3 regions of the Brevibacillus halotolerans genome follow, and region 2 is predicted to be linked to each of the others. Evidence: predicted binding sites of a transcription regulator. Region 2 holds the regulator's gene; each other region holds the start of a gene.

Region 1 (7,284 bases), on a different contig from region 2:
TAGAGATAATCAATAAAAGCAATGCCCAAATTAGCGAAATTAAGAACGAACTAGTAGTTTCCTCAAAGGGTACATTAATAGATAAAGAAAATGAATCAAAGATGTCGGCTATTGATCATGATGAATACTGGGATTATGACTTCACTTGGTGGGGACTCCAAATTTATTGGTCCCATGACTTTGTGGAGGATTTAAAAGATAAAATAGGACTAAAAACTTCAGTAACTGTTGGTACCTTCATAGGAACTGTTCAATATCTCATGGAGAAACATGGAAAGAGAGCACCTAGCTGGTTTTCAGCTTTTACTACCGCAGCGGCTGCCCTTACTTTATGGTCATTTTTAGAACAAGATGAAGGTTGTGGAATTTATCTAGATTGCTATCTATATGTTCCAACACGTTGGTATTCCGCTTGCGATTAAGAATAGAAGGTAAATAAAAAAGTGCACTTCATTGCATAATGAAATGCACTTTTTTATCGTAATTATGGTAGTATAGCCGAAAAACGAAAGGAGCCCATAGGAATGAATAAATTTCAAGAATACGTAAAAAAGCGACTTATATGGACAGTTATAACGTCTGTCATTCTAGCCACTGTCCCTTATTGGATTGGTACACAAAACATTTCGTTAACAATCATTTGGGAATGGCTGATTTTGTTTTCTATAGTCACTATCTTCGATATTTTATCTATTTCTTCTCGACAAAACATAAAAAAATAATAATAATAATAATAAGAAGCATCCCTTCGCTACTCCGTTATTCCGCATAGGCCATGTCGAATCCTTTGACGAGTAAGAGGGTTTTGACGAAAAAAAAAGACCTCGCCAATAAGATGATGGCGAGGTCATCTGTATCCCTGCCTCACAGGTTCACTACTTAGGCTTCTACACTAACCACATCTTCTACAGGTATCCACCAAAAATCCTCATCATTCTTTAGCTTGATCTGTTTAAATTGGGAATCAAACCTATCTACCCATCCCCAGGCGGATTCAATTACTCCTCTACCCCCTTTTGTCTCTTTCCACCAGCTAATCGTAAGGGCATAGTCATACTGACGTGAGTCAGATATCCTGTAGCAAAACTCGGACAGCTCATCCTCTTCAATGATCGGCTTCTCGATCAGTTTCTTGTCCTCGTGATATTGACGTAACATTTCTGCATGTTCTGGCAAGATGAATTTCGTTACAAGTGGATCAAGAATTTTGCTAGCCATCAAAACATCTCCTAAATACGAATACACGTTCTCATTTTATTAAATGATGAGGAGAATTTGCAACGAACAATTTTTGACTATCTAAATTAAAAAAGAAAATATTTTTTAAAAAATATACAAAATGCACCATAATTAATTACATATTTTTCAATTTATGTTTTGTTTTATGAAATTTAATCTCGTATAATGCAAATGTGTCGGCCGACATAGAACTAATTTATGGAGGAAAAAATGTTCTTATCTAAACTTAAAAATCTAATATTAACATTTTTTGCTTTTGTTATTGTTTTATCAGGACAGAGTTTTGCCTTTGCTGAGGAACAGTATTCTGATAATTCAATCCCTTTAATGACTAGTAATACAGAACCAGAAGGAATTGCTAGCGCTAGTAGTATTTATCGCGATGCTAAAGATAAGGTTCAACCTTATCAAGTATTTGATCATGCTAATGATTCTCTGGGATGGATTGGTGATTATAATCTAAATTACGGTTGGATAGCTTATGAGTTTCCTGCAAAAACAGTTGTGAATAAATACACTTTATTAGTTGACCCATTTGAGCGTAATTCATTTTCAAATCCTAAAGATTGGACTTTTGAAGGGTGGGATGGCGTTAATTGAATAATTTTGGATAAACAAAGTGAAATTCTGGATTGGGATCCTGAAATAAAAAAAGAATTTTCTTTTAATAATAATATTCCTTATAAAAAATATAGACTTAATATAACAGCAACTCGTGTTCCAAAGCCAAATTATTTAGCGCTAGGTGAAATGGAAATGATGCAAAGGATTTCCTCTACACCTGATCCAGAGACTAAACCAGAAACTAAACCAGAGACTAAGCCAGAGTCAACAGGAGATAGAGCTTTAATAATGATCCATATGGTTAGTGGAGAAGTCAAAGAATATGACATGTCCTCTAAAGAAGTTGTAGATTTTATTGAATGGTACGAAGGTAGAGCAAAAGGAAACGGTAGAGAAGCATACATCGTTAATAAGAAAGACAACATCGGACCTTTCAATTCTAGAAAAGACTTCATTAGTTATAGTCATATTGAAAGCTTTGAAGTTCGAACTTGATTAATGTTGCTCGAAATGGCACGAACTGATTAACAATAAAACCGGTCAAACCTTTGATATAAAGCCATTTCTTCAAATGTTTTAAAATGGATTATAATTTCAAGTTGGCACGGACTTGGCACAGTTTTGGCATACGAATTTGGCATGTGCTGAAGCCGCATAAAATAATATTAATCAAGAGCGTATTTATTACGCTCTTTCAGACTGTGGACAAACTCTTCTTATGCTACTGATATAAGGAGAGTTTGTTTTATTTTTTGTTGGTAAAAAGTCAGTGATTGAAGAAGCTTGCGCTTCTCTTTTTCAGGATTCCAGAGCCAAGTAGCGAGCTTTTTTAAATTCATAGAAGCAAAAACAAGCATCACCTGCATAGTCACTTTTTTAATCCCTCGTAAAGTGGTCCATCTCAAGCCATGCTTTTCCTTTAAATCTGCAAATACTCGTTCAATCGTTTCTTTTCTTCTTGAATAGATTTCTTTATTTTTTGGCGTATGTCTAAGATGATCAGCTTCTTCTATGTATTCCGTCCATATATGACGACTGATTTTTTTCACTGAATCCTTGCTATTTGTACATTGGTTCCGAAAGGAACAATCTTTGCAGATTGATGGATTCGATCTGTACATTCGATACCCCTCACGGGTTGTTGTCTCATAAGATAATATTTCATTTGCAGGACAAATATAGCAATCATAATATTCATCATAAGTATATTCATATCTCTTAAAGAATCCATCCTTTGTACGTGGTCGCGTATACGGCATTACAGGACGTATACCAGACGTAATGAGGGTTTTAGCAATATAAGGAGTTTTATAGCCTGCATCTACTGCTACTGCATATGGTTTTCCTACTTGATGAATAGCTTGACTTAAAACATCTTGGAACATTTGGCTGTCGTGAACATTAGCAGCTGTTACTTTTGCACTTAAGATGAATCCGTTCTTATCGCTTGCGGCATGGAAAGAATATGCAAATAATCTTTCTTTTTCATCCTTAATAAACCAACCACTATCAGGGTCAGTAGTGCTCAACTTCACTTTCTTTTTTATATACTCAGACTCTTTTGGCAAGGGCTTCTTTCCGTGATCGATCCTATCCTGATTTAATTCGTCTGTTAAGTAAGATAGATATTTTTTAGGCTCTTGTTCAACTATAGTCTTTATGTATTTCTTCTTATTAGCATTAGCCTTTACATGAGTAGAATCAATAAACATAACAGAAGGATCAACAAATCGATGCTTAAGAGCTTGTCCAAGAATATGTGCGAAAATGGTTTCAAAGAGGTCTGTATCTTGAAAACGACGAGCATAATTTTTACCGAAGGTAGAGAAATGAGGAATTGGTTGAGTGAAGTCATAACCGATAAACCACCGATAAGCTACATTCGTTTCCAGTTCTTTGATTGTCTGACGCATAGATTTTATTCCAAATAAATATTGAATAAATACGATCTTGATTAATACAACAGGGTCGACACTCGGTCTCCCATTATCTTGCGAGTATTTGTCTTTTACAAGGTCGTATATAAAAGTAAAATCAATTGCTTTCTCAATTTTACGAACTAAATGATTAGAAGGGACAAGCTCATCTAATGAAACAACAGACAGTTGGTAACGGACTTCTGCATCTTGTCTTTTTAACAAGAAACTCACTCCTTTCCACTATATTCATACATTCAACAAAAAAGCGTGCAGACCTTCATACCTTTCGGTATTTTGTCTACACGCTGCAAGAGCGTATTTATTACGCTCTTTTATATATATATATATATATATATATAATATGAAGAAAAAGGAAATAAAGAAATTTATTAAAAGCCAAAAAGAGCCAAGGTTTAAATCCTTAGCTCTTTTCTAACACTATTATTTACCTAAGAGACTGATAAATTTACTCAGTTCCTCTTTGGCTTCATCGGTTGTCCCGTTCAACTCGTTCAAAAGCTCAAACAATTTGTCATATGAATTCGTAATATCTGCTTTTACTTCTGTCAACTCTTGAGCCACTTGTGAAAGTGGAATAACTTCTTCTTCTTCAAACGTGTCGACATAACGTGGAATGTTCAAATTGTAATCATTTTCTTTGATTTCATCCAAAGATGCCACATGAGCATATTTCTCAACGTCTTCACGGTTACGGTAAGTTTCGATAATTTTGTTGATGTTCTCAGCAGAGAGTTTGTTTTGGTTCTTGCCCTTTTCAAACTCATTTGAAGCATCGATAAATAAAATATCTTTATTCTTGCGAGCTTCACGACCTTTAAACACCAGCACACATGTTGGGATGCTTGCGCCATAGAACAAGTTAGCTGGCAATCCAATAACAGTATCTAACAGATTGTTGTCGATGATATTTTTACGGATTCTAGCTTCAGACGCACCACGGAAGAGCACCCCATGCGGCAATACGATAGCCATTGTTCCAGTTTTATCTAAATGATAAAGTCCATGCAGAACAAAGGCGTAATCTGCCTTAGAAGCTGGCGCTACACCATAACCCTTGAAACGTGGATCTTTTTCCCGATCAACGTCTTTCGTATCCCATTTCTGAGAATACGGAGGGTTAGCTACGACCGCGTCGAACTTCAATGGAATTTGTGTGCCGTCTTTTTCAGCAAATGGCCAGTCCGCATCAAGTGTGTCTGCGCGTTTCAACTCCATATTGCGATAATTTACCCCATGCATCATCAGGTTCATGCGAGCCAAGTTATAAGTCGTCGTATTTAACTCTTGACCGTAAAACTCAACGCTTCCCTCTTCATCACCATTTGGCAATTCATTTTGAACTGTTAAAAGAAGTGAACCTGATCCCATTGTAGGGTCATAAACACGGAATTGATCGCCAGTACCAGCTGCATCAATCGTGACAATTTTCGCCAAAACTTGACTAACTTCATGAGGTGTATAGAATTCTCCACCTTTCTTACCAGCATTTGCAGCAAATTGCCCAATCAAATACTCGTAAACGTCACCCAAAATGTCATGTCCCGAATCGTCTTTAAAAGTAAACTCGTTAATCATCAACACGATATCATTCAAAGCCCTTGCACGTTCGTTTGTACTTGAGCCAAGACGTGTGTCCCCAAGATTAACATCTGAGAATACGTTAGCAAAGTCAGCTTCTGCGATCGCGTTACGTTTGGCATTTGTATTGAATGAGTCAAACATGTCTTGGAAGTCACTAGCTTTGATTTTGTGATATTCAATTTTTGATACGATTTTGTCCCAGGTGTAGGCTGGGTCAATCGCATATCCGATACCTTTACTGATTTCTTCAAGGTAATCTTCTTTTTCAGTGTCGTCTGTCACTTCGTAGAACTCTTCCAGATCATTGACTTTCAAGTATTCATCTTGATTTTCTGATAAGTAGCGATAGAACATAAATGGCAAAATATAGTTCTTGTACTCACTTGCATCCATTGTCCCACGCAGTTTGTTAGCCATTTCCCATAGCTTTGATGTAATATCTGTTGCATTACTCATTTGTGTAATCTCCTTTTCTTATACAAACATTTGTTGAAGCAGTGATTTCTTTAATTTTTCAAGTGAGTTTAACTCACGATGACAAAGATCGATAGTATTGTCTAGTTGTTCGAAGAATTTACCAATTTTTAATTGCTCATCCTTAGAAATAGGTAATAAAACATTTAAAGATAAAAGATTTTCTGGTTTAACAGATTGACGTTTTGTAACAGTTCCTTCTTCATATTGTAAAGCCCGTTGTTTAAAGTTTTCACTTTTAACTATTAATTCAATGAAGGATGGAATTTCATCTGTTTCAAATGTAATGTAAATTGGAGATATTACTCCTTGACCATGTTTATTTCTATCAATTGCACCATACTTTAAGTTTGAAGGATTATATACAATATCATCGTACTTTGTTAATAAGTAAGTTTTTTTAGATGCATCTTTTGTTAAAAAATCTCTATTATTGGTTTTCCTCTCGCTTCTGTCAATAACTCCTTGTCCAGATGCAAAAGCTAAGAGAGGTGCCTCTTTAGATATTTTTTGCTTCACATTTCTTTCTTTTAGGATTGTATCCAGCTTACGTTCTTCCCAAGCATCAGTAAATCCTGCAAAGCGAATTTCAGGAACATTGGCTCCATCCTTCGGAAACATTTTTTGAAGTAGACTCTTTTTCGTATCCTTCAGCAGTTCCAACTTACGCTGTTGAAGGATGATCGTTTCGCCAAGTTGTTTGAAAAATGAACCTATCTTTTGTTGTTCGCTGTTGGTTTTTGGTAAAAAAAGTTCAGTATCAAAAAAATCAGCTGCAGTAATATTTAATAAACCATGGTTGCGTGCGCCTTCAGCAGCTCTCATTGCAACTTCTTTATGCCAATTATTCGTATCGTAATAACAAACTAAAAAATCAGAATCAACCTTCATAGGTTTAAATGTAATATAAAGTGTTGATAAAACACCATTATCATATAAATCCAAACGTTTTACTGCACCCCATGGGTAATCTTTAGAATAGCTTTTATTGTATGCAAACTCACCTTTCATCAATAAATAATATCCACTAACATCTTTACTTGCTACGACTTTTTTGAAAAATGTTTCTTGGTCTACTAACCCATATTGAGCCGAAATAGTTAATGGCAATGTTGATTCTAAATCTTTATTCTTTCTGGTAACTCTTTCAGTAATGTCCCCCAACCTACGCAGTTCCCAAGCATCTGTAAATCCTGTGAATCTAATTTGAGGTGACTTTGTTATTTTATCGCTCATTTCCGATCTCCTTTTTTTAGTCTGCTTAATTTTATCACCTGACTATTCTCCCTTTTTAATTTCGTCAGCCATTTCGTAAAATGCCTTACGGAATTCAATGCGATATCGTACCCATGTTAATGCTGCAATCTTTTCAACTGCAATTTCTTTATAATCAGCCCTTGCGTCATTCATGATTGCGGTTAACTCACCTTGTTTATCCATATCCTCTTGACCTAATCGGTGTTTTTTTATCAACTTTTCAAGTTCC
Region 2 (7,284 bases):
GAATTCTCACTCATTGCATTAATAGTTGTATTGGCTTTTCCTATCATTGGTTTGCTATTATATTTGATCATTCGAAGAGATTAGTTTTTGTGGGGTGTAAGGGGATAACGATGCCCCTTACACTGTTTCAATGAGCTGCTGTTTGGTCATTGTGCTTCCTCCTATCCAAAGCTAACAATCATGCCCTGTTCATACGAACCGAGGATATACATATCTTTGTGCCAACATCATTCATCCTGATCAAATCGGTACCTATCCGTAACAGCGATAATGTTCGGTTTACTTTTCCAGATTTGACTGTGATGCAGTATCATGTCGTGCATTTGGTGTTTGGTAAGGCTGGTGAAGCTTATCTGATCAACCACTCTTCATCATCTTCCTAGAAATCAAAAGGCGTACAACGTGAATCATCCCGAATATAAGTAGTCCAATTAATTACCACATTTGCATTCCATATGAGCTACTATCGATCAAGGGCATTGACTCGTCTTTTTCTTATTTAGCCAACATAGTGACTCAATATACAATCGGAAAGAGCATAGATACTCCAACTAAACACAAATTGTGTGAATGCAAATTTGTTATGTACATTATTACCAAGAATGAAAAGGGTCTGCCCGTTCCCATTCCCCCAAAAATAGGTTCTGTTAAAGAATGTGATTTGTTATTCAGCTAACGAGTAGTTTAATCGCAAAAAACTTTTACCAAGCACAATAATTCCGTTCTTTGAATATGATGGGTTATAAGTCAGTGTGTGCACTCTATTTGTTTTGTACTAAAGGGTGAAACTTGCGAAATTGTATTTTACAGTCTCACCTCACACCGATATGCATGAGCAATTACTATGTTTGGTGGGAGGAAGAATAAATGGATTCCTTTCAAAAAAATAATATGTTAGCACAAAATTCATCGAATAATGCTAAAAAGAAACAGTCAGCAAACAATTCATCAGATAATGAAAAAAGAAAGCAGACAACCAACAATTCATCAGATAATGAGAAAAGAAAGCAGACAACTAACAATTCATTAGATAATGAAAAAAGGAAACAGCCAACCGATAATTCATCAGATAATAAAAAAAAGAAGCAGCCAACCAATTATTCATCCAATAATAAAAAAAAGAAACAGTCAACCAATAATGCTAAAAAGAAACAATCAACCAATAATTCATCAATTTTACATTGCATGAATGGCAATAATTTAGAGCTTATTGTGGCTGCTCTTCTTTTAACTGGTAAGTTAAGAGTAGATGCTGTTCAATTGTTTAGACAAGCTACGATGATTGTCAGTTTAACGGGAAAGTACGTTACATTAGGCGATTTGAACAATACAAATGTAGATAGCATGCTAAAATTTCTCAACGATAATGGCAATATAACTGTGGATGAGATTATTCAGGCACTTAAAAAGAAAATGGATAATTAATAAGTATTAAAAGGAAAAGGGTGAGCTCATAATGAAAAATTTTGATGGAGAGGGTTTCTCGGAATTAATACTAATAGTTATTTTAATTACATTGCTAATATTTGGTTCCACAGATATAGTTGGTCTTTCCGCTCAACCAACAAAACCATAGAAAGAGAATGCCAACCCCCATTTAATTTTTCTGAACAGGACTTAAAAGGAGTCCTTTTTTTTATGAATGATCAACATTGTTGTATAACAGAGTCAAAAAATAAATTCAATCTCTTCTTTTTCTATAGTTGAATTACAATATATTTAACGTAAGCTAACATTCTATCTACAAAATATATTGTCTCTTCATAAGAGTTTCACTTATGTAAGGGTTTCCATGCGCGTATCAGGATTTATATTGTAAAATCAATTCCACAATTATATTCCGTCACCTGTAATTTGCTTAGGGCCCTAATTAGAATCACGAATCGTTCTAGTAGCATCTTTTATATACATGGTATCAGTAAGTTTCTTCATCAAGAAACTCGCTAAAGAATCAGATTAAGAAGAAATCACAATTAGAAACTGCTAAAAATGATGTTGAGAAGCAGCTACATAAACTTCAGGAAAGCAAAAGGAAATGGCATTTGCATTTGTTGAGGAGCTTCTAACAGTTGAAGAATTACGTAAGCGGACAATGGAGGAACGTGGTTTAAAAACTCAGTCATTAAATGATCTGGAAGCTATTAATAAACAAATGAAAGCAAGTGCATCAAGTTCTGATGCGTTTGAATTAATGCTTAAGCTTCCAGATCTATGGCCAGTACTCAGTGATCCAGATAAAAGCAAAATGATAAGAACTATTTTTCACCATAGTTGTTAACACACCATTTACAAAAGTAGTGGCTAGAAGAGGTACACCATTGCCAGCTTCAATTGAAAGGATTAAGTACAACTAACTCTTTTTCGTTTTCCATTTGATATGAAAGCCAAGCCATACCATCAGTAAACCACCCCATAGACTAGCCAGTACATAGCAAATGGCAAGTACATATTGATGCTGATGCCAAAGGGTAAGTGTCTCTACACTAAAAGTCGAAAAGGTCGTGAAAGAACCAATAAACCCTGTTCCTACTCCTAAGGTAAACCAAGCAGGCAGTTGATTTCGGGTTAAGAGATATTGATTGAGAGCTCCCAATCCGATACAGCCTATGAAATTGACTACTAGCGTACCTAAAGGAAATGAGAGCTCCCACCAGCCCGCTGTCCATGCTCCTACTAAATATCGGAATACAGCCCCCAACATTCCTGATAGTCCAACAATTAAAAAAGACATGCATTCTCTCCTTTTCCACTATTTTTCACATATATACAAACAAACTCCTACCAGTAATATTACTGGTAGGAGTCATTAGCCTATTGGCGCTTAGGGCGAACTCCATCGCCTCTATTTACTTGTAAAAACCTGTTTCACAGCACTAGTGCTACGGATCATTTGGAAAAATCACATAGACTAGTGTTTAGGTTCCTCATCCTCTACATAACGGATCGAATCTAAACTAGATTTCAAGGAAGCCTTCATAGCATCAATGTATTTTTGACGAAGAACTTGTTGCTCCGTTTTTTCTTCTGGAGTTAAGCCAACACCCTTCGATTTCTTGGCTAATTCATTAATACGTTTTACTTCTGCATCAGTAACCAATGGTGATACCTCCTCAACTAACTTCTCTTTATTATAACACAAGACCAAAGGAGAGGAGATATAAATTATGGCTCCCGCTTATCGGTATACTGGAATAGCTAGATTATTTCCTGCATAAATCATGGGGCTATCTAACTGATTTTGTTTCATGATCTCATCCATTAGCTCTCTGGCTGATAGTCCAGATTCCTGTTGATAAGCTTGTGCAATACTCCACAGCGTATCACCTGGCTGAATTGTAATGACTATAGCTGCCTGCTGTGTATGGGGAGCCGCAATAGCCACCTTCTCTTTTCCAAAAATCATGCTGCCTGCTGCAAGGGATACTATGATCAGCAATAACGTTACGATTGCTTGCCCTCGCGTTATCCCTTTTCTATGATGTACCAATGTGTTCTTACTCGTCATTGTTTTTGTTTTATCTTTATATAGATTCTGACAATTGCTAGATTGTACCATCATTATCATCACCCTCGCAAACGTTTGTTCTCATTTGATAACATCATCATAATGCGAACAAATATTCCTGTCAAGCAAAAGAATCGAACTAATGTTTGTCGAACGCAAATTCTCATGGTATAATGTAGAAAATATCTGGATCGAGAGAATGAGGTGTTCGAAATGTCCAAACTCTCCAATCGCCAACAAGCGATCATTGATTTTATTCGTAAGGAAGTAAAAGATAAAGGTTATCCCCCGTCTGTTCGAGAAATCGGTGAAGCCGTAGGACTAGCTTCCAGTTCCACTGTTCACGGTCATCTCGCAAGACTTGAAAAGAAAGGATTAATCCGCCGCGATCCTACTAAGCCACGTGCCATTGAATTATTGGACGAGACTCGTCTACAGGACGATTATGAAAGCTCCATCGTTCGAGTACCAGTGGTTGGTAAGGTAACGGCAGGTCAACCTATTACAGCTATTGAACAGGTGGAAGAATATTTTCCATTGCCAGAAAACATCGTTACGTCTGACAATGTGTTCATGTTGCGCGTTATGGGAGAGAGCATGATCGAAGCAGGCATTTTAGATGGCGATTATGTAATTGTCCGCCAACAAAATGTAGCTAACAACGGGGATATCGTGGTAGCCATGACCGAAGAGGATGAAGCAACTGTAAAACGTTTCTTTAAAGAGAAAACCCACTTCCGTCTACAACCGGAAAACTCACAGCTTGAACCAATCATTTTAGATAATGTGACGATTTTAGGTAAAGTAATTGGCGTTTACCGCCTTTTCCACTAGTGCATTGGATTTTTAACTTCTCACGTGCTTACACGTACAAACTCTTGGTGAGGATCATACTCGCCAAGAGTTTTTTACTACTCAAATTTATTGTTTGTAACGGTTTATTTTATGCCCCACTCTACCTATCTCCTTGATACCTTTCGTGTTTCTCCTACTACTGGACTTATATTTAGGTGTAAATTAACCTCATAGCCACTTAAAACAGTGTTTCTTTTTAGCAAATCTTCAAACAAGTCTTCTCTAATTCTGATGTGTAAACACAAATAAACCGAGATTGCCGGTTTCCCTACAGGAAATGATAGAGAATTTGACAATCTCGGTTTTATGGAATGGATCAACACTCAAAATCCAATGTAACGATCCACAATAAGCTTTACCAAGCAACAATAAAGAACCAGATAATCATGATGAGTTGGATAGAGATTTTCATAATGACACTGCTAAAGAAACCTATAAGACTTCCTATCGCTATCTTAAAAGCTCGTTCTGCCGGTTGTTTTTGCATCAGCATTTCAATTAATAATACAAATACAAATGGGAGAATAATCATACCAAATGGCGGAAACGTAAGTACACCAATAATAACACCTAATATTGACCCGATTGCTGATGCTTTTGAGCCACCATATTTTTTAACAAAGTACATATTAGTCAATAGGTCAGCACCAAATAACACCACACTCAAAATCCCCATTCCCCACCAGAAGGAAACCGGTAAACCTGCTCCAGGCTCTGCAATCGCGAATTGATATAGTAAAAAACCGCCCCATAACATAATCGTATCAGGTAACACTGGGAAGAAAATACCAGCAATACTTACACCGAATAGAAGTATAACAATCAACCATAATAAAACATCCATGTTTAACCCCCCTCTTTGTTGCATCTGACCCGTTTTCTATATGTACGTTTCAGTGCCCTCCTACGTTTCATTTTTACTTAGGAGTTTCCTTTTCTTGTTTGCGAAACGTGTCTTTTCCTGCATATACATGATCCCGCTCTTTTTATGATCTCATTTTTAGCAAAGCCTGACCTATTTATCTATAGCGCTCTTTTACCAGTTCCTTTTTCCACTTCATACAGGCAAAAGGACAGCAAGAAAAAGGTATATGGATAACAGGAAAAATATAACATTTAGAGAAATTAATACTATATACTAAATTATCCCCGCTTCAAGTCTGTATATCCTATTTCGGAAAGGAAGGTTACAAGATGCACAAAATCGTTTGTTCTTTATTAGCAGTACCACTTGTTTTCTTACTGTACTCGACTAGCTACGCGGCTTTAGATAAGCATATCACAACAAAAGTAACGATTAGTAGTAATGCTTACAGCCAATATTCTATTCCATTTGCACTAACGGTAAAGGAATGGGATAGAGGTTATGGGGAAGCTGGTGTTACAGGCCCTTTTTTCCTTGCGAAAGGCGGTAGCGTAACGGTTACGTTTGATAAGAAAGTAGATTCATTGGGCTGGTATCTACTGAATGCAAATACCTACGGAGCTGAAAAAATCTACCCAAAAGGCTCTACTGTAACCGTCCCACGACATTCGCATTGGATTGTTATTCTGCAAAACGCTAGCATAAAACCTGTTCCTATTACAGGCAACGTGACGATTCACTAGTCTTTTTATCACGTTATCACGCAACACCTTCACTGATCAGTATCAGCTCTTTCATCCACTGCATTCCCTAAAAATTGGTGTAGGAGAATGGGCTGTCGTATGCGAGGAAATGCCTTAATGCTAGCTGTACCGCATCGCCTATTTTCTTACACGCATCAATTTTCCGCTATTTAATCTTACTAAATCTTCTACCTTTATTTTCACTAATGAATGAGGAGAGCCTCCTCCCGTATAAACATACTCTAATTCTGTTATTTTCGGATCAACCAAAAAAATCGCCTCAAATCCAAAAGAAGGGACCCCACCGGCTGGATAACCTGTTGCTTCTAATACTTCCTTTTCATCTGCCAAACGAGGTCTTTTTATATTGAGTCCCTTACTTACTCGTGATGTACTAGCTCGATCCTCTCCTTTTACAATGGCCACAATTAGTCGTCCATCTTCATCAATCATACAAATATTTTTAACCAGCTCCTCAATAGAAGCGTTCACAGCTTTAGCCGCCTCTTCGACCGTATGGCAAGATTGATTCAGTATAAAGTGCTGGGCATCAGCAGCTTTTGCATGTAGGTACTCTTTTATTTGCAGCTCATAAGAATTCATTGATCCCTCTCCATCCTAAAATATTTTCCCCATTTTAGCTGTACCCCACTAGTTAATCAAGAGTGCAGGTGATCTTTTTTACGTAATATTCGCTGTATTTTGTTGTTTTGGTTTTTTTAACGTATAAAGCATCCCAATAAATATTAATAAAATTCCTACTGTTTGTATCATATTTGGTCGAAATCCAATAATGATCACATCTAATAAAATAGCAACAGCTGGATCCAAAAATACCATTCCTGAAATTATTCTGGTCGATAGCTTTCGTACACTATCGAAAAACAGAAGATAAACAACACCAGTGTGGATAATGCCAGTAATGATCGCGTATGCCCAATTCTGCGGAGTTAGGTCTAAAAATACATGGTAATGGATAAAGGGAAGCAAGCATATCGCGCCAATAGCAGTTTGAATAAACGTTGTGGCATAGACACTTGCTTGTTGTATACTCTTCCCTAAAATCATCGTTACTGCATAAAAAAGAGCTGCTAGAATAGCGTACAAAAATCCTGTCATTTGAAACGAAGCATTTGAGAGATCACCATCTATTCCAATGATAAAAATCGTTCCTACAAAGCATACAGAGATAGCCAGAATTGAAAGTATGGTTACCTTTTCTCTGAAAAGAAAGCTACCGACAAGTAAGACAATCATCGGAGCAAGATGATAGAGAGAGATGGCAACTGTAATCGAAATCAGCTCAAAGGATTTAA
Region 3 (7,284 bases), on a different contig from region 2:
TGATATTACGGGGAGCCTGCGATTATTTGGGAATGATCCAGAAGCGATTGCGACTAGGATTAGACAGCGTGTTCTCATGGAGACAGGAGTAGTCTGCCGAGTAGGAATTGGCGAAAATAAGGTGCTGGCTAAAATGGCTTGCGATATGGCTAAAAAGCAGGAAGGGGGGATTTTTTGGCTAAAAAAAGAGGAGCTGGCTGAAACGCTGTGGCAGTTACCGATCGACAAGCTGTTTGGTGTGGGTTCACGGATGAAGCGGCATCTTCATCGGATGGGAATGTACAAAATTGGTCAGTTAGCAGAAGCATCGCTTGATGTCATGATGAAACGTTTTGGAGTAAATGGAGAGGTGCTGTGGCGGACTGCACATGGCATTGATGAGTCACCTGTATCGGTTCAGGCGCATGATGTTCAGAAGGGGATCGGTCATCATATGACATTGCCACGTGACTATCATACAGCGGAAGAGATTAAGGTGGTTTTGTTGGAGTTATGTGAAGAAGTGTGTAGAAGGGCTAGAAGCAAGCAACTAATGGGCTGGGTCGTAGCTGTAGGATGCAGAGGGGCGGATTTTGACGTACCAACAGGTTTTTCTCGACAGATGAAAATGCTGGAGCCAACCAATGATGTGATGACGATTTATGCTGTTGTCTTAGAATTGTTTGAGCGTCATTGGGAGCAGTCTCCAGTACGTAGCGTGGGCGTTCAGATTGGCCAATTGACCCCGGATGATGTTTGTCAGCTTAGCTTATTTGAAGACAAAATGAAAAAGCGTTCTCTTGCCTACACCATGGATGGAATTCGATCTCGCTTTGGCAATGATGCGATTATGCGCGCAGTATCGATACTCTCGGCTGGTCAAGTGAAGGAGAGGGCACACAAGATTGGAGGACATTATAAATGAGCCAGTCAACCGTGCCACCCGAGTGGCAGGAGCATGTGCGTGAATCTATTTTATTTGGCTTGTTATTTAAAGTAGCGATGGTGGATCAGCAGACTTTGCGACAGATTCCATTGTCTCTGTCCTATATCCATTTATTAGAGCATCTGTCACGTTGGGCAGAGCGTAGACATCATGATCTGCGCAGAGCCCTACTAGACAGAGGATGCGAGGTGATTGGCGCACAGACCAAAGAAGGCTTATATCGCGTACAGGTTCGGTTGAACGGCTATGTACACGAATTCCTCTATTCCCCCGAATTATTGCGGGCAGAATGTCAGGAGCGCGTCCAACAATGGCTGACGGGAGAGACGCAACAAGGTGATGCAGGAAACGGTCGCTAGTGAATGATACCAGCGTTGTATGCACTACCATCTGGCGTGCATGATCCTACTCGCTACGGTTACATTTTTACGTTCTCAGCGTGCTTGGCTAGCTCTCTTTTCATACGTTTTCCACGTGTCATTAAGAAGAATAAATAAATGAGCAAATAGGTCACCATGGCTAAAGCAGAGATGCGATACATGATTGCATAATTGGCACTAGCTGCTACTACGCCGAGCAACATAGAACCGATGGCAACTCCTAAGTCAATCGAGTTGAGAAAGGCAGCATTAGCCATTCCTCGCTTATCTGGACTTACTTCCTTAATGATCCACGCTTGCATGGAAGGCTGGAGAGTTCCATAACCGAGTCCATACAACACAGCCGAACCAATTAGACCGATCATACCAGTCGTAAAGGAAAGAGAAAGCAGACCAGCGATTACCAATAAAGCACCTGGAATCAAAACAGCTACATGCCCTTTTTGATCAAAAATCTTGCCAGAAAGCGGACGAATACACAGAATCGCTAGTGCATTAAACAAAAAGAAGTTACCTACATTGTCAATTTGCATTTCTTTTCCAAATAAGGCCAAAAAGCTCAGTAAGCCGCCATAGGTAACTGATAGCAACAGATTTAACAGGCAAGGAAGCAAGACGTTCTTATCCAAAAAGGAAGAGCTACTATTGGATGATATGGTTTTGTACGTGGATTGCGTAGTGAACGTCTTAGGGTCCGTTTGTCTAATAGACTCAGCATTTTCCGTTGCTATTGATTGTTGCTTGGGTAAAACGAGGTACAGCAAAGGGAAGATCAATAAAATCAATAGGGTAGAAGAGGCAGTTAATGTACCAAAGCCATACGTTGCTAATACCCATAATCCAATCATTGGTGCGATAGACATAGCTAGGCTGGTAGATAAACCGAAGTAACCCATGCCTTCTCCCATACGGCGAATGGGAATGACATGAGAAACCATTGTGGGAAAGGTGGTACTAGACATCCCAAAGCCAATCCCGTAACAAACGCGCATAACAAGCAAGACAGCAATAGTTCCGCACCAATAATAGCCGGCTGTAGAGAGAGCAGCAATTGCTAAGCCCGTGAATAATAGGAAAGTGATCTTTCCCCGCTTTAACAACTCACCTGCGAATAGCCGTGTCACAATAGCAGACAAGGCAAAAAGACTTGTTACTAGACTAATCGTAAAATCATTAGCATAGAAGGTTTCTTTCACATAGGCCGGAAAAGCGGGAAGGATCATTTGTAAATTAAGAAATAACAGCAGATTACAAATTGTTAACAATATAAATTGTTTAGACCAAAGTTTCTCTTGTTCTCCTATCAAAACGTACCACTCCTAAGACTCTATCTGTTTTTGAGCATTCTCACTCATTTGTTGTAAAAGCTGTTTCATAAACGCTAGATCAGCATCCGAGATGTTCTGGAGTGCTTCCTGAATCGTTTGTTGCTCGATGGGGAGTGTCTGTTTGACCATTTCTTTGCCAGCATCGGTTAAGAAAAGCAAAAAAGCGCGGCGATCATTTTCAGACGTTTTTTTGTGAATCAAGCCTTTTTTATACAGTGCATCTAAAATTCGGGTTGTTGTTGGTTGATCTTTAGATGTACGGTGTGCTAGTTCTTTTTGATTGATCCCGTCTTGTTTATCCAATTGATACAGAAGGGAAAATTGCTCCGTCGTAATGTCAAAATCCTTTAAGCGTGAAGAGAGCAGATAAACGATTTTGCGGTAGGTCTGCCCCAGCATAAAGCCGATAGAGTCCTCCGAAACAATTTGTTTGGTCAAAGGGGCTCCTCCTTTCTTCAAAAATACTTGCTACAACAATTATATGTAAGACAACTATTCTTGTAAATATCTGTACTTTTTGTATAAGTAAAAAATGGAAAAAGAAAGCAGTGACGATCATGAAAAATAAGCCTGTTTCCAAGAAGGAAAATCTTTTTGCGACTAGCCGATTTATTTTGCCAGAGCATCGGGAGCTATATCTGCGAATGAAAGCAGAGCAAGAGAGATACTGTCCGCCTGATCTAGATGAAGAGGAGCGTGCCAGCATTAGCGTCACATTATTTCAAGGCTTACAACAAAAGCGTTTGCTGACATTGCGCTATTACGATGATACGGGGGAGCAATGCATGATCGGGCATGCTCTGCATGTTGATCCTGTGTCACAACGACTTAAGTTGCAGACAAAGCACGGGGTGTCCTGGATTAGCTGCCAGACGATTCTGGCGGCTGAAGTGGAGGATAGCTGGTAAAAGTTTGTAGGGGTCTGGAAAATAATTTGAGGAAAAAAATAAAATAAACCTAAGTAAATATCATGGAAATAGAGAGAAAATGAGTAGTAACGCAAAAAATCATGATTGGCCAAGATTGAACGATCTATTTTACGTTTCTAATTGAATTTATGGATTTTTCGCTGGAATTTTGCGTGAAAATGCATTTTGCGTTGGAAAGCGTTTTGGCTGTATTGTATGTAACGTGAGATTTTTACGAAAACACGTGAGCACAAAAGGGGATTATAAATGTTAGCACAAGAGATGGGCATGGTTTTAACCAAGCACGCGGAAGTAATGGATGCGAAGCGTTGGGCGAATCTGATTGAACAGATGGAAAAGAAGGGCTTGTACGTCGTGATCGAGACTGATACCAACTGCCGCATGCTCAGTCCACTAGGTGGATTGATGCCGATGCCTTCAAAGAATCAACAGCTGACGGTTTTGACAGAAGAAGAATTGCTAGCAAAAGGCTTAGATATTGGCCACCATATTGTTAAAAAGCAAGTAGATGTCGCTAGCGGATCATAGGTCAAACGAAAAAGAAAATAATCATAAACTAAACTTATTAAAATGAAACCAATTACACACGAATGCAACTGCTACATGGCTCTCTTTCATTGGGAAAGAGAGCTTTTTATTTACTTTCTTTCTTTCTTCCTTCCATAGTTCTTATTTCAAAAGTCAATCATTTGGGTCATAGAGTGATTGAATTATGATTAACCCGTTAATTATAAAAAAGGAATTGAATCTAAAATATAGTTAGATAAATTGGAAGAAATGTAAAAATTAATTATTTTGGCAGGAATAAGAGTGGTAAAGATTGAAGTTGAGTTTCTAAAATCCTTTAAAGGAGGAATACTGGTTGAAAAAAATATTTTGTTTGGTGTTGCCCCTATTGTTATTTGTTTTATCTGGATGTCAAGGAAATCAAACGGTGGAAGAAAGTAAAAACATGCTAAATATTGGGGTTGTAGGATCTAAGCCATCGGTTAACGAAGAGAATGTCCAATTTATAGAACTAACATTGGATAGATTAATAAAGGAACAGAATATAACGTTAGACGCTTTGTTTATTATGCCTGATATGTTACAAGAAGCTTCCAAAAAGCCTTATAAGCCAATCTATAAAACTGGGAAATATTCCATTTATTTTGTAGATAGCGCAAGCTCATACCTTCCTTTTACCGAAGACGATATGACCTATGAAAGTGCACCGAAAATAAAAGATGGAATGTATATCATGGGAATTTTAAAAGGAACAAATAAGGAGGTCATCAAAATCAAAGGCTACGGATTGAAAGATGATAAAAAAACGGATAAAAATATAAAAGAAGTATATAGTACGGTATTTTTAGATATTGCAGCTGAACAGGCAGTTAGATGAACAAAACGAGGAGGAAGCGGTCACTTAAGTAGAGTAAGTATACCGCATCCCAACAAATCTGAGTAATGATGAAGATAAAGCATCCAAATCAATAAGAAAACCACGCTACTGTTGCTGGCAATGGGAAGTTATAGCTCAGGGAAATGAAGCTTATTTGTACTAAAAATATAAGTTGAAAATAAGTAAAGGTTTTTAAAATATGTAAAATGCAATAAAGTAAAAAGTCCTTGCTGAGTAAAATAGTCATATTTTCATTCGTACATAAAGTAAATAAATGGTTGGCAATAAAAATTTCTAGATAACTATCAGGAATAAAGCTTAAACTTTCATTTCCACATTTCTTCCGTGAATCAAGGTTCTTGGAGAAAACATGTAAGAAGCTAATCCCACTCCCTCGACAGCTGTTTTTGCAATTGACTAAGCAGGCGCTTCGTTTCGGGAGTAAGAGAAGGTCTCTTCAGAGCTGACCTTTGTTTTTGCTGATATACCATCATACTCCATTCTTGTTCCTGTGCTAGCCAGATTCGGCGCTTGATCTGCTCCCAGCGGCGGGAAGCCAATGAGATGGGGACCCGAAAAGCTAGAGCTAGCTGGTGTAACCAATCCCGTTCGTATTTAGGCATGGGTAAGGTTTGAAGCAAATAAAAAGGCATAGCTGCATACAACTGAAAGTGTCCGGCTTGCATTTCCTGTAAGTCGCGTAAAGCAGGTGGCAATGACAACTGATTGCCAGAATGGCGCAACGGGTGACATAATTCATGAAAAAATTCGGCTCGTCGATCTACCTCTGAGAGATGCTGCTGTAAAAAAATCAGAAAGTCTCCACTATTCTCGCACCATCTTACGTGGGATGGTAATCTTGTAAAAGCAATTTCTCCTCCAAATAACTCTGCAATCTCTTCCAGGTGTAATTCCTCAGGAGCTAGAAATCCATGTCGTTGATACCTAGCTGTAATCCATTCCTCTAAGGGTGTCATTTGATATAATTCGAGATTCATGAAAACCTCCTCCCTCTAAATTATACCCTAAAAACAGGAATATTTGTTCGTGTTCTAAGGAATATCTGCTTAATTTTATATGATGGTCGTATATAAGAAAAAAAAGGATAATTGCAAGCGTACGGGACGCGTCCAATTATCCTTTTTCTTTTGTACGGGGAGAACAGCTATGCCTTAGCTCCGGCAACTACTTTAAATTCTTTCCCATTTAAGATTTCTTTACGCAATCGCAGCATTTTTTGATCCAAGCTATTTGCTGCCTCAGCGGCCTCAGTCAATTCATGTAAGACATAAGGCGGCACCTGCTTGTCGTACTTATAGTACAAAATATGCTCAAGGCTCGCCCAGAAATCCATAGCTAAGGTCCGTAGTTGAATTTCTGCATTTACCCATTGTGTTCCTTCATTTAGAACGAGAGGGACCTGAACGATGAGATGCAGGCTTTGATAGCCATTTGGCTTTGGAGAGGCTATGTAATCCTTAATCTCAACAAGGCGCAAATCCTCTCGCTGTTTAAAATGATCCGCAATGCGATAAATGTCTTCAACAAAGGCACAAACGATTCGAACACCAGCTACATCAAACAGCTTGTCTCGCACGCTTTCTAAAGTCTTTGGCAAACGTTTACGCTCTAGCTTTTTCATGATACTAGCCGGTTCTTTTAAACGCGTTTTAATATGTTCAATAGGGGAATATCCATCTTGCAGCTTCCATTCTGTATTCACGATCATGATCTTCGTTTCCAACTCGCGTAAAGCAAATTGATAATGAAAGGCCATGTTTTTCCAGACATCCATATTTTCTAGCATAGGTACGCTCCTTGTATTTCTGTGACTTGTATGCAAGCCTAAATCCAATTCATAGGCACGGTGAGCAAAATTCATTTATTGTACGTGATGATTGTACCTGATGGTTGTGGGAGAAATGTGTAAGCGGCGAAAAAGGACGTTGCTGATTGAAACAGCAACGTCAGATCAGGGAAATATGACATCATTTCAAACAAACAGGCGCTCGTCTTTTTGCAATCAACAGTCTAGACCATTTAACCAATATTTTTACCAAGAAACAATAACAGCTTCATGTATGATCAATGTAAAATGGAGTATTAAGCCGAAGTAGTTTGACGCTGAAAGCCTTTAAAACGTGTTCCTTGATAAGAAACGATACCATGGTCTCCCTCAGCTAGCAGTCCGTATTGAGATCCAGACAATTGAAATTCTTTGCGTTCACCACTCACTAATTCAAAGGTTACATAATATGAAGTGTGGGAAGCATGATTTCCAGAACCGCCAGACACTTGAACCCGCTTTGAAACAATGTGAGCTTGTTTATTTTCGACG

The links. The regulator LexA, encoded in region 2, represses DNA repair genes until DNA is damaged. The targets are predictions, from matches to a motif close to CGAACATATGTTCG.
Region 1: a site for LexA is predicted at 1,237-1,250, ahead of O0550_RS13630 (YolD-like family protein). Genes of this name have one in related genera too.
Region 3: a site for LexA is predicted at 5,981-5,994, ahead of O0550_RS03825 (ImmA/IrrE family metallo-endopeptidase). Genes of this name have one in related genera too.

The regions. Positions count from the first base shown of each region.
Region 1 is NZ_JAPTNK010000010.1:10,032-17,315, forward strand. It holds gene O0550_RS13625 (hypothetical protein) at 1-422, shown strand, start outside; gene O0550_RS13630 (YolD-like family protein) at 880-1,218, opposite strand; gene O0550_RS13635 (hypothetical protein) at 1,450-1,839, shown strand; gene O0550_RS13640 (hypothetical protein) at 1,846-2,298, shown strand; gene O0550_RS13645 (IS1182 family transposase) at 2,520-3,944, opposite strand; gene O0550_RS13650 (type I restriction-modification system subunit M) at 4,164-5,780, opposite strand; gene O0550_RS13655 (restriction endonuclease subunit S domain-containing protein) at 5,799-7,034, opposite strand; gene O0550_RS13660 (type I restriction endonuclease subunit R) at 7,077-7,284, opposite strand, start outside.
Region 2 is NZ_JAPTNK010000003.1:367,200-374,483, forward strand. It holds gene O0550_RS06725 (hypothetical protein) at 219-383, shown strand; gene O0550_RS06730 (hypothetical protein) at 868-1,425, shown strand; gene O0550_RS06735 (hypothetical protein) at 2,036-2,278, shown strand; gene crcB (fluoride efflux transporter CrcB) at 2,351-2,731, opposite strand; fluoride riboswitch at 2,791-2,850, opposite strand; gene O0550_RS06745 (DUF896 domain-containing protein) at 2,909-3,097, opposite strand; gene yneA (cell division suppressor protein YneA) at 3,176-3,559, opposite strand; gene lexA (transcriptional repressor LexA) at 3,719-4,339, shown strand; gene O0550_RS06760 (DUF456 domain-containing protein) at 4,716-5,204, opposite strand; gene O0550_RS06765 (hypothetical protein) at 5,555-5,968, shown strand; gene O0550_RS06770 (aminoacyl-tRNA deacylase) at 6,107-6,571, opposite strand; gene O0550_RS06775 (DMT family transporter) at 6,650-7,284, opposite strand, start outside.
Region 3 is NZ_JAPTNK010000002.1:193,656-200,939, forward strand. It holds gene dinB (DNA polymerase IV) at 1-904, shown strand, start outside; gene O0550_RS03795 (YhjD family protein) at 901-1,284, shown strand; gene O0550_RS03800 (MFS transporter) at 1,344-2,612, opposite strand; gene O0550_RS03805 (MarR family winged helix-turn-helix transcriptional regulator) at 2,625-3,071, opposite strand; gene O0550_RS03810 (YolD-like family protein) at 3,191-3,541, shown strand; gene O0550_RS03815 (hypothetical protein) at 3,809-4,090, shown strand; gene O0550_RS03820 (hypothetical protein) at 4,425-4,946, shown strand; gene O0550_RS03825 (ImmA/IrrE family metallo-endopeptidase) at 5,327-5,944, opposite strand; gene O0550_RS03830 (GTP pyrophosphokinase) at 6,112-6,753, opposite strand; gene O0550_RS03835 (DUF2500 domain-containing protein) at 7,050-7,284, opposite strand, start outside.